2 regions of the Mesorhizobium sp. Mes31 genome follow, and region 2 is predicted to be linked to the other one. Evidence: predicted binding sites of a transcription regulator. Region 2 holds the regulator's gene; the other holds the start of a gene.
What was found. Region 2 encodes PhoB, which activates phosphate uptake and scavenging genes when phosphate is short. Its sites were predicted from a motif close to TGTCATNNANCTGTCAT; they were not measured.
Positions count from the first base shown of each region.

Region 1: the regulator PhoB is predicted to act here: its motif matches at 1,225-1,241, upstream of phnF (phosphonate metabolism transcriptional regulator PhnF).

Region 1 covers NZ_JALJRL010000008.1:47,607-53,213, forward strand. The annotation lists gene NR193_RS15350 (zinc-binding alcohol dehydrogenase family protein) at 1-305, shown strand, start outside; gene phnF (phosphonate metabolism transcriptional regulator PhnF) at 450-1,199, opposite strand; gene phnG (phosphonate C-P lyase system protein PhnG) at 1,321-1,782, shown strand; gene phnH (phosphonate C-P lyase system protein PhnH) at 1,782-2,393, shown strand; gene NR193_RS15370 (carbon-phosphorus lyase complex subunit PhnI) at 2,395-3,507, shown strand; gene NR193_RS15375 (hypothetical protein) at 3,513-3,746, shown strand; gene NR193_RS15380 (alpha-D-ribose 1-methylphosphonate 5-phosphate C-P-lyase PhnJ) at 3,752-4,651, shown strand; gene phnK (phosphonate C-P lyase system protein PhnK) at 4,648-5,424, shown strand; gene phnL (phosphonate C-P lyase system protein PhnL) at 5,493-5,607, shown strand, end outside.
Region 2 covers NZ_JALJRL010000012.1:54,389-59,995, forward strand. The annotation lists gene xylF (D-xylose ABC transporter substrate-binding protein) at 1-738, opposite strand, end outside; gene NR193_RS20645 (ROK family protein) at 1,088-2,332, shown strand; gene NR193_RS20650 (agmatinase) at 2,521-3,432, shown strand; gene phoB (phosphate regulon transcriptional regulator PhoB) at 3,548-4,237, opposite strand; gene phoU (phosphate signaling complex protein PhoU) at 4,257-4,964, opposite strand; gene pstB (phosphate ABC transporter ATP-binding protein PstB) at 4,990-5,607, opposite strand, start outside.

The DNA of each region.
Region 1 (5,607 bases), on a different contig from region 2:
AGTCGGTGCAGGCGGCCTTCGCCCATGTCGCGCATGGCGGAACACTGGTGCTGGTCAGCGTCGTCAAGGACGACATCGTCTTTTCCGATCCCGAGTTCCACAAACGCGAAATGACGCTGATCGGCAGCCGCAATGCACTGCGCGCCGACTTCGATCACGTCGCGGCCTCGATCCGCAACGGCGCGGTGCCATTGGCCAAACTGGTCACCCACAGCACCACGCTGGACGACACGCCGCCCGATCTCGCGCGCTGGGCGCACGAGAAATCCGGCTTGATCAAGGCTGTGATCGAGGTCGGGTCATAACATGGCAAGCGGTGAACCCGGCCCGAATTGACGACGCCCCGCGCAGGTCCTCAAACGCCAAGCCGCTGACAAGTGAGCGCGGCCGAGCTGGTGTGATATCAGCGTGAGTCAGATAAATCGCGGCTCGTATAAGGCCGACACTCCCTACAGCGCCGAGAGCTTCAGTTCCACCCGCTCGGCCGGGAAGCGCGACTCGGAAAACTGGATCGGCTGGCCGTCGGGCGTAACGTTGACGGCGACCGTGACCAGCACGATGGCGCCCGGCTGCAGGTCGAGATCGGCAAGGTCGGCTGCATCGGCATGGCGCGCCGACAGCACGGTCGATTGCCGCAGATAGTCGTCTATGCCGAAACGCGCCAGCGATGCGGTGATCGAGCCGGTTTCCGCCATCGCGGCATCGATGCCGGCAAAGCGCCTGACATCGAACCAGCCGGCGGCGCGCGACACCGCCCGCCCATCGGCTTCGCCGCGCGTTTCCAGCCGTATCACATCGGCCCCCCTGGCAAGGCCAAGGCCCTCGGCGACGCGCTGGCTGGCCGGCTCGACCGACGAGGCGAGCAGGACGATATGCCTTTCCGACGTCTGCCCTTGCAGACCCGTCGAAAAGCGTGTGCGCGCGCCGATCGGATAGGACAGCCGCTTGCGCGACAGTACGAAGGTGCCACGCCCCTGCTCGGCCCGCAAAACCCCTTCCTGCACAAGGGCTGATATGGCGCTGCGTACGGTGTGACGGTTGACGCCGTAGCGCTCGGCCAGCACCACCTCCGGCGGCAGCGCGGCATTCTCGGCGAAATCGCCAATGGCGATTGCGTGCAGGATCTTGTCGGCAATCTGCCGCCACAGCGAGACGCCACTGCGCCGTTCGATTCTGTCAGCTCCCAGTTGCCCGATCATCAATTGCCCGCAGCCTTCTATCGCTTGTCATCCACCCGTCATGGACTCGCGCTAGATAATGGGTATAATTTGTATAGATGTCTATATCAATAGACAAATTTAGGCAAGAGGATTGTCGCTTATGCGAGGACAGGAAGCCCGCGACCAGCTCGAGCGCAAGGCCGCCATGGCAACACTGGCGCAATCCAGCGGCGATGACATCGTCCGGCTCTGGAACGAGGCCGGCTTGCCCTCGGAAGCTGAACTGCTGCGCGGTCCCGAGACCGGCTTGGTGACCATGCGCGGCCGCATCGGCGGAGGCGGCGCGCCCTTCAATGTCGGCGAGGCGACCGTTACCCGGGCCACCGTCCGGCTGCCATCCGGGCAGGTCGGCCATTGCTATGCCCTTGGCCGCGACAAGCAGAAGGCAAGGCTGGCGGCCATCGCCGACGCGCTGTGGCAGGACCCGGCCCGCCGCAACGAGGTCGAAACCAAAATCATCGCGCCCCTGCAGGCGGCGCTGACCACAGCGCATGAACGGCGCCGCGCCGAGACGGCGGCAACGAAGGTGGATTTCTTCACAATGGTTCGCGGAGAAGACTGATGGATGTCGCAGCGCAATCGATCGAGGGCGGTTTCGCCGATCCGGTCTTCAACGCCCAGACCGTGTTCCGCGCCGTCATGGACGCGATGGCGCGGCCGGGCAGCGTGCAGCCGCTGCCGGCCTTCGCCCGCCCGCCGGCGCCGCTCTCGGCAACCGCCGGCGCCATAGCATTGGCGCTTTGCGACAATGACACCCCGCTATGGCTCGACCCGGCACTGCAAACCTCCGCCGCGATCAGATCCTGGCTTGGTTTTCACTCTGGCGCACCACTGGCCAACACGCCGGCCGATGCGCATTTCGCATTTGTCGCCACGCCGGCCGAGATGATGGCGCTCGATGGTTTTTCGCAAGGCACGCAGGACTATCCCGATCGCTCGACCACGCTGATCCTGCAAGTCGGCGATCTTGCTTCGGGCGCCCCATTGCTGCTCGAGGGCCCCGGCATCGAGACCAGCACCACGATCGCACCGGCCCGGATGCCGCGTCATTTCGTCGAGCAGTGGAAGCAGAATATCAAGCGCTTTCCGCGCGGCATCGACATCATCCTCGCCACCGCTGACGGCATCGCCTGCCTGCCACGCACGACGCGCATCAAGACGATAGAGGCCTAGGATGTATGTCGCGGTAAAAGGTGGCGAAGCTGCAATTGCCAACGCCCACAGCCTGCTTGCCGACCGCCGGCGCGGCGACCGTTCGGTGCCTGCACTTCGGCTCGATCAGATCGTCGAGCAGCTGGCACTCGGCGTCGACCGGGTGATGAGCGAAGGCTCGCTCTACGACAGGGAACTGGCGGCACTCGCCATCGTCCAGGCGCGCGGCGACATGATCGAGGCGATCTTCCTGGTGCGCGCTTATCGCACCACGCTGCCGCGCTTCGGCTACACAAAGCCGATCGACACCGCCAACATGCTGGTCGAGCGGCGCGTGTCGGCAACCTACAAGGACCTGCCCGGCGGCCAGCTGCTCGGCCCGACCTTCGACTATACCCACCGGCTGCTCGATCCCGAGCTTGCCGCCGGCGCCGATGTCGCCGAACCCTTGCAACGCGAGTCGGAAGCGCAAGCCATGCCGCGCGTTTCGGCGATCCTCGCCCGCGAAGGCCTGATCGAGCCCGATGGCGAGATGCCGCAGGATCATGTCCCCGGCGACATCACCCGCGAGCCGCTGGAGTTCCCGATGGCGCGCGACATCCGCCTGCAGGCGCTGTCACGCGGCGACGAAGGTTTCCTTTTGGCGCTCGGCTATTCCACCCAGCGCGGCTATGCCCGCAACCATCCCTTCGTCGGTGAGATCCGCATCGGCGAGGTCGAGCTGGAACTGGATGTGCCCGAACTGCCCTTCGCGGTGCCGCTCGGTACGGTGCGGGTCACCGAATGCCAGATGGTCAACCAGTTCAAGGGTTCGGCCAAGGCGCCACCGCAATTCACCCGCGGCTACGGCCTCGTCTTCGGCCAGAGCGAGCGCAAGGCGATGGCGATGGCGCTCTGCGATCGGGCGTTGCGCGCCAGCGAGTTGGGTGAGGATGTCGTCGCCGCCGCCCAGGACGAGGAGTTCGTCATCTCGCATTCCGACAATGTCCAGGCGACCGGCTTCGTCGAGCATCTGAAGTTGCCGCACTATGTCGACTTCCAGGCCGAGCTCGACCTCGTGCGCCGCATGCGGGCCGAATATGAAGCCCGTGAAAATCCCGCCAAGGTCGAAGAGAAGAGGGAGGCGGCGGAGTGATGCTAATGGCCGCCGCCATCAACCAAGCCGCCGCCGTAACCCCCACTTGCGCCGGCAACAGTCTCGCCCTGCGCGCCATCTTTCGGCGCGGGAAGAACCATTCTTCGAAGGACAAAGGCAACCACGCCGGCGAAAACCAGCAGCAGGATTCCGACGTGTATCCATCCGGTTTGGGTCATCTGAACTTGGTGCTGTTTCCGCGCATTGGAAGTCAATTCAATAGCATAGAGCGGATGTGATCGCCATGACCGACATCGCCACCTACAACTTCGCCTATCTCGACGAGCAGACAAAGCGGATGATCCGCCGCGCGATCCTCAAGGGCATCGCCATCCCCGGCTACCAGGTGCCATTCGCCTCGCGCGAAATGCCGATGCCTTATGGCTGGGGCACCGGCGGCGTCCAGGTCACCGCTTCGATCATCGGCCCCGACGATGTGCTGAAGGTCATCGACCAGGGCGCAGATGACACCACCAACGCGGTGTCGATCCGCGCCTTCTTCAAGAAGGTCGCCAATGTCGCCGTGACGACCGACACCGCCAGCGCCACCATCATCCAGACCCGCCACCGCATCCCCGAACATCCGCTGACGGCGGGCCAGGTGCTGGTCTATCAGGTGCCGATCCCGGAGCCGCTGCGCTTCCTCGAACCGCGCGAGACCGAAACGCGAAAAATGCATGCGCTGGAGGAATACGGCCTCATGCATGTGAAGCTCTACGAGGACATCGCCAGGCACGGCCGCATCGCCACCACCTATGCCTATCCGGTCAAGGTCGAGGGCCGCTATGTGATGGACCCGTCGCCGACGCCGAAATTCGACAATCCCAAGATGCACCGCTCGCCGGCCCTGCAGCTGTTCGGCGCCGGCCGCGAAAAGCGCATCTATGCGGTGCCGCCCTTCACCGACGTGGTCAGCCTCGACTTCGAGGATCATCCGTTCGAGGTGCAGACCTTCGACCAGCCCTGCGCGCTGTGCGCGGCCGAGAATGTCTATCTCGACGAGGTCATTCTCGATGACCATGGCGGCCACATGTTCGTCTGCTCCGACACCGATCACTGCGAGAAGCGGCGCAAAGAGGGCCATCACGGCCATCTTGCACCGGAAACCCACCTTGCCCCAGGAAACATGGAGGCGGCGCAATGACCGACGAACCGCTGCTGCGCGTCTCGGCGCTTTCCAAATTCTACGGCTCGCGCGTCGGCTGCGACAACGTCTCCTTCGACCTGTGGCCGGGTGAAGTTCTGGCGGTGGTCGGCGAATCCGGCTCCGGCAAGACGACGCTGCTCAACTGCCTGTCGACGCGGCTGCTGCCCTCCTCCGGCACTGCCAGCTACCGCATGCGCGACGGCCAGTTCCGCGAACTCTACCGCATGAGCGAGGCCGAGCGCCGCTTCCTGATGCGCACCGACTGGGGTTTCGTCCACCAGAACCCCGCCGACGGCCTGCGCATGACGGTGTCGGCCGGCGCCAATGTCGGCGAACGGCTGATGGCCGTGGGGGATCGCCATTACGGCAAGATCCGCGCCACGGCCGTCGACTGGCTGTCGCGCGTCGAGATCGACGAGGACCGCATCGACGACGAGCCACGCGCCTTTTCCGGCGGCATGCGCCAGCGCCTCCAGATTGCCCGCAACCTCGTCACCGGGCCACGGCTTGTGTTCATGGACGAACCGACCGGCGGCCTCGACGTCTCGGTGCAGGCGCGCCTGCTCGACCTGTTGCGCGGCCTGGTCACCGATCTTGGCCTCGCCGCCATCGTCGTCACCCACGACCTCGCCGTAGCACGCCTCCTGTCGCAGCGCATGATGGTGATGAAGGACGGCCGCGTCATCGAAAGCGGCCTCACCGACCGCGTGCTCGACGACCCGCGCGCGCCCTACACCCAGCTTCTCGTTTCTTCCATCTTGCAGGTCTAGCCGCGTGATGCCGAAAAGTGGAAGGCGGTTTTCGGACCAGATCATGCGGCAAAGCAAAGGACACTGACATGGCAACCCCGCTCGTCGTTTCCGACGTCGCCAAGAGCTTTACCATGCATCTGCGCGACGGCATCAAACTGCCTGTCGTCGCCGGTGTCTCGTTCTCGATCAGGGCTGGCGAAT
Region 2 (5,607 bases):
GCCGTCTTGGCCCGACACCGGCACGGTGCCGGCCAGACCCTGCGCCGTCAGTGCCGCGACGACGCCGCCGGCGGTGCCGTCATTGGCCGCGACCACGGCATCGACCTTGTTGTCGTTGGCGGTGAGGAACTGTTCCATGTTCTTCTGGGCGTTGGCGGGCAGCCAGCCGTCCGTATAGGCCTCGCCGACATTCTTGATCTTGCCGCTGTCGATGGCCTCCTTGAGCACTTCCATCGAGCCCGAGAACAGGAAGTCGGCGTTCGGATCGGCACCGGAGCCCTTGATGAAGACATAATTGCCTTCCGGCTTGACCTTGAACACTTCGCGGGCCTGCATGCGGCCAACTTCCTTGTTGTCGAAGGTCAGGTAGAAGACATCCTTGTTTTCGATCAGACGGTCATAGCCGACGACCGGAATGCCTTCGTCCAGTGCCTTCTGTACCGCCGGGCCGATGGCCGAGGCATCCTGCGCCAGGATGATCAGCGAGTTGGCGCCCTGCGAGATCAGGCTCTCGACATCGGTAAGCTGCTTGCCGGGATTGGACTGCGCGTCGGCGGAGATATACTTGTCGCCGGCGGCCACGATCGCCGCCTTCATGGCGGCCTCGTCCGTCTTCCAGCGCTCTTCCTGGAAGTTGGACCACGAAACGCCGATGACCTTGTCCTTTGCCTGCGCGACCGACGCGAGCGTCAGCGACATGGCGACACCCGCCAGGATGGCGGCTGTGAATCTCTTCATGTTATCCTCCCTGCGCCGCGTATGGCGCGACCAAACTGACCCGAAGGCCGGCACACAGGCTCTTTTTTTCGAGCCTCGAAAAAATACTGATCCAACACCGGAACGCTGTCAACATCGATTCTGATGGATTTTGATGCCCCTCCGAATTTTTTTCGAGCCTCGGAATAAATAATGACAGGATAATTCGCTTCTGCCAGTATTTGGCTGGCGCGTGTCGCCCAAGGGTGGGCAACGGTTTCGGGACACGACACGCGCGGAAATGACGACCTGGGGCGCGACGCGCTTCAGGCTTCGCCGACGTCTTCGGAGGACACGAAAGGCTGCGGCGACCGGGAGGATGTGAGAAAGCATGTCGGTCGGAATCCGCCACGACGATTTGCGCCGGCGCAACCGGGCAATGGTGATTGCGGCCGTGCGCCGGGCCGGACAGCCGTCACGTACCGAGATCGCCGCGACCACCGGCCTCAGCCACTCGACCATATCGGCGATTTCCTCCGACCTGATCGGCGAAGGCATCCTGGCCGAAAGCAAGCCGAGCGAGCCCGGTTCGCTGAAACGCGGCCGGCCACAGGTCGGCCTCGGCCTCAATCCGGAAGCCGCGGCGGTGATGACCGTGGTGCTGTCGCTGAACTTCCTGTCCGTCGCCGTCATCGACTATGCCGGCCAGGTGATATCAGAGGAACAGCGCCGGCTGGACACGCTGACGATGTCGCGCGACGCGCTGATCGGTGAATGCGTCGCCATCGTGCGGCGCCGCCTCGAAGACCCCGATCTCGATGTCCGCAGCGTCGCCCGCATCGCGCTGGCGATCCAGGGCATTACCGACACCCGTGCTCGCGCCATGCTGTGGTCGCCGATAACGCCGCACACCGACATCGCCTTCGCCGACATCCTCGAGGACGAGTTCGGCATCCCCGCCACCATGGAGAACGACTGCAACATGATGGCGGTGGCGTTGCGCTGGCGCGATCCGCAGCGCTACCGTGATGACTTCATCGCCATCCTGCTCTCGCACGGCATCGGCATGGGACTGGTGCTGAAGGGTCAGTTGTTCACCGGCACCCATTCCTCGGGCGGCGAGTTCGGCCACATGATCCACCAGCCGAAGGGCGCGCTCTGCCGCTGTGGGCGACGCGGCTGCGTCGAGGCCTATGCCGGCAACTACGCCATCTGGCGCAACGCAAGGCAGCTCGGCGAGGACACCGAGCCGGTTGCCGATGTCAGCGACGCAGACATGCGCGCGCTGGCAGCCGCGGCCCGCGAAAGCGACGGGCCCGAGCGTGAAGCCTATCGCAAGGCCGGCGAAGCGCTTGGCTACGGGCTCGGCAGCCTGTTCGCGCTGATCGACCCGGCACCCGTCGCCATGGTCGGTGTCAGCGCCGCGGCCTTCGACCTGATCGAGCCGGCATTGCGCGAGGCCATAGCCCAGACCGCCGGCGGCCAGCACTCGGAATCGATTTCCTTCGACACCGAGCCGAACGAACTGCCGCTGATCCGCGAAGGCTGCGCCATGCGCGCGCTGACCTTCGTCGACCAGGAGATTTTCGCGCCGGGCGCGCAGGCACGACCGGGCGCCGGAAAGAACGTTGCCTGAGGATCCGTGCAAAACCAAATCATTCTGAGCGACCGGTCGACCTGAACCGGGCTTCACGATGGGTATGATGTCAGTCAGGCGCGCCAACTGTTAGGATGCTGTCTAATTCGACGCGTCGGCCAATGCCTCATCGTCTCGTACCCTCAACACTGAAATTTCAGCTGAACCACCATCAGGACCATCAAGAAATGACCGCCTCGCCTCCCTTTCTTGGCTTTCCCGATTGCCTTGCCGATGGCCGTATACCGCGTGCGGTGATCTTTGGAGCCGGTCACGGCACTACCTATCCCGGCAAGGACAGCAGCGGATACGCCTTGGCCGCCGACGCCATCCGCGTTGCGAGCCAGGGCGATGCCACGCTCGTCGAGCACTGGGATTTCGATCTCGGCGGCCCGCTGTTCGACGGCAAGCCGGTCTGCTGCATCGACACCGGCGACATCGCGACCACCATGCATGACAATAGCGGCAACAGGGCGCGGATCGAGGCGAAAACGCGCCAGGTTCTGGCACTACCGGCCGTGCCGATCCTGCTCGGCGGCGACGATTCCGTGCCCATCCCCTTCCTCGCCGGCTTTGCGGATCACGGGCCGGTCTGGATCCTGCAGATCGACGCCCATATCGACTGGCGCGACGAGGTGCATGGCGAACGCTACGGCTATTCGAACCCGATGCGCCGCGCAAGCGAGATGCCGCATGTCGCCGGCATCGTGCAGGTCGGCATCCGTGGCGTCGGCAGCGCTCGCCTCACCGAAATCGAAGCGGCACGGCGCTATGGCAGCCGCTTTGTAACCGCCCGCGAGGTTCACGCCCAAGGCGTCGAAGCCGCTCTCCGGCATATTCCGGAAGGGGCGCGGGTCGTCGTAACTCTCGACTGCGACGGCCTCGATCCCGGTATCATGCCGGGCGTGGCGGCGCGTTCGCCCGGCGGCCTCACCTACACCCAGGTGGTCGATCTGATCGGGGGCCTCGGCAGACGGGCCAGGATCGCGGGATTCGACCTTGTCGAGCTTTATCCTCCCGCCGACATTGACGGCCTGTCGGCCCTGACCGCAGCGCGCCTTCTCGTCAACGTCATCGGCACCGTCGTCCGGCAGGTTTGAGCCCGGACTCTCGCTAGGGCAATTCCAGGAAAAGTGTGAAACGGTTTTCCGTCCGGAATTGCGTCAAAACAAAGAGTTAGAGCGGTTTGCCGTTTCCGTGAAACGGTGAACTGCTCTAGTCTTCCCTGATCGCGTAACCCGCCCCGCGGATCGTGCGGATGACATCGGGCATGCGGCCGTTGTTGACCGCCTTGCGCAACCGGCCGACATGCACGTCCACCGTGCGCTCGTCGATATAGATCGTCTCGCCCCAGACATTGTCGAGCAGCTGGCTGCGCGAGAAGACGCGGCCAGGATGGCGCATCATGAATTCGAGCAGGCGGAATTCGGTCGGCCCGAGCCGGATCTCGCTCTTCTTGCGATAGACCCGGTGCGACTCACGATCGAGCACGATGTCGCCAACCTTGAGCACGCTGGACAGCACTTCCGGCTTGGCGCGGCGCAGCAGCGCCTTGACCCTGGCCATGAACTCCGGTGTCGAGAACGGCTTGACCAGATAATCGTCGGCGCCCGTGGAAAGGCCGCGCACGCGGTCGCTCTCCTCGCCACGCGCGGTCAGCATGATGATTGGCAGCCGCTCGGTCTCGGGGCGCATTCTCAGCCGCCGGCAGAGTTCGATGCCTGAAACCGCCGGCACCATCCAGTCCAGCACCAGAAGGTCGGGGACGTTCTCCTGCAGCCGGATCTCGGCCTCGTCGCCGCGCGTCACCACCTCGACCTGGTAACCCTCGGACTCCAGATTGTAGCGGAGCAGCACACCGAGCGGCTCCTCATCCTCCACGACCATGATGCGTGGCGCGATCATCGGCTGCTTACCCCTGTCGTCATGCCGCCGGCGCGGACATTGCCGTCTCGTCCTGCTTCGGGCGATTGGCGGGTAGCTGTGTGCCGGTCAAAACATAATACGCATTCTCGGCGATGTTGGTCACGTGATCGCCGATGCGTTCGAGGTTCTTGGCGCAGAACAACAGATGCGTGCACGCGGTGATGTTGCGCGGATCCTCCATCATGTAGGTCAGGAGTTCGCGGAACACGGACGTGTACTTGACGTCGATGCGTTCGTCGTCGTTCCTGAGCTTGGCCAGCGCCGCCGCGTCGGCGGCGGCGTATTCCTCGATCACGCCCTGCACCTGGATCAGCACCAGCTGCGCCATCGCATCGATCGAGTGCGAAAGGTCGCGAGGCGTGACGCTGAGGCCAACGGTGCCGACGCGCTTGGCGATGTTCTTGGCAAGATCGCCGATGCGCTCGAGGTCGCCGGCCATGCGGATCGAACCGACGACATGGCGCAGATCGTCGGCCATCGGCTGCCGCTTGGCGATCAGAGTGATGGCGCGGTCGTCGAGTTCGCGCTGGCGCGCGTCCATGATCGCGTCGTCGGAGACAACGCGCTGTGCCAGGGCGTTGTCGGAATTCAGAAGTGCCTTGGTCGCACCGCCGACCATCGAGCCGGCGAGATCGCCCATGTCGCTGATGAGCTTGCTGATCTGTCCGAGATCCTCGTCGAAAGAAGCGACTGTATGTTCGCCCATGATCTTAGTCCTCGTATGTCTGAGCTCAGCCGAAGCGGCCGGTGATGTAGTCCTGCGTGCGCTTCTCGCGGGGCGACGTGAAGATCTTCTCGGTGCGGTCGAACTCGACCAGTTCGCCCAGATACATGAAGGCGGTCTGCTTCGAGACGCGTGCCGCCTGCTGCATGTTGTGGGTGACGATGACGATCGTGTAGTCGGCCTGCAACTCGTCGATCAGCTCTTCGATCTTGGCGGTCGACAGCGGATCGAGCGCCGAAGCCGGCTCGTCGAGCAGGATGACTTCCGGCTTCACCGCCACGGTGCGGGCGATGCAGAGCCGCTGCTGCTGGCCGCCCGAAAGGCTGAGGCCGCTGGCGTTGAGCTTGTCCTTGACCTCGGTCCACAGTGCGGCGCGCTTGAGCGCCTGCTCGACGCGGCCGTCCATCTCGGACTTGCTGATCTTCTCATAGAGCCTGACGCCGAAAGCGATGTTTTCGTAGATCGACATCGGAAATGGCGTCGGCTTCTGGAACACCATGCCGATCTTGGTCCGCAGCAGGTTGAGATCCTGCGACCGGTCGAGGATGTTCTGGCCGTCGAGCAGCACCTGGCCCTCGGCGGTCTGTTTCGGGTAGAGCTCGTAGATGCGGTTGAAGACGCGCAG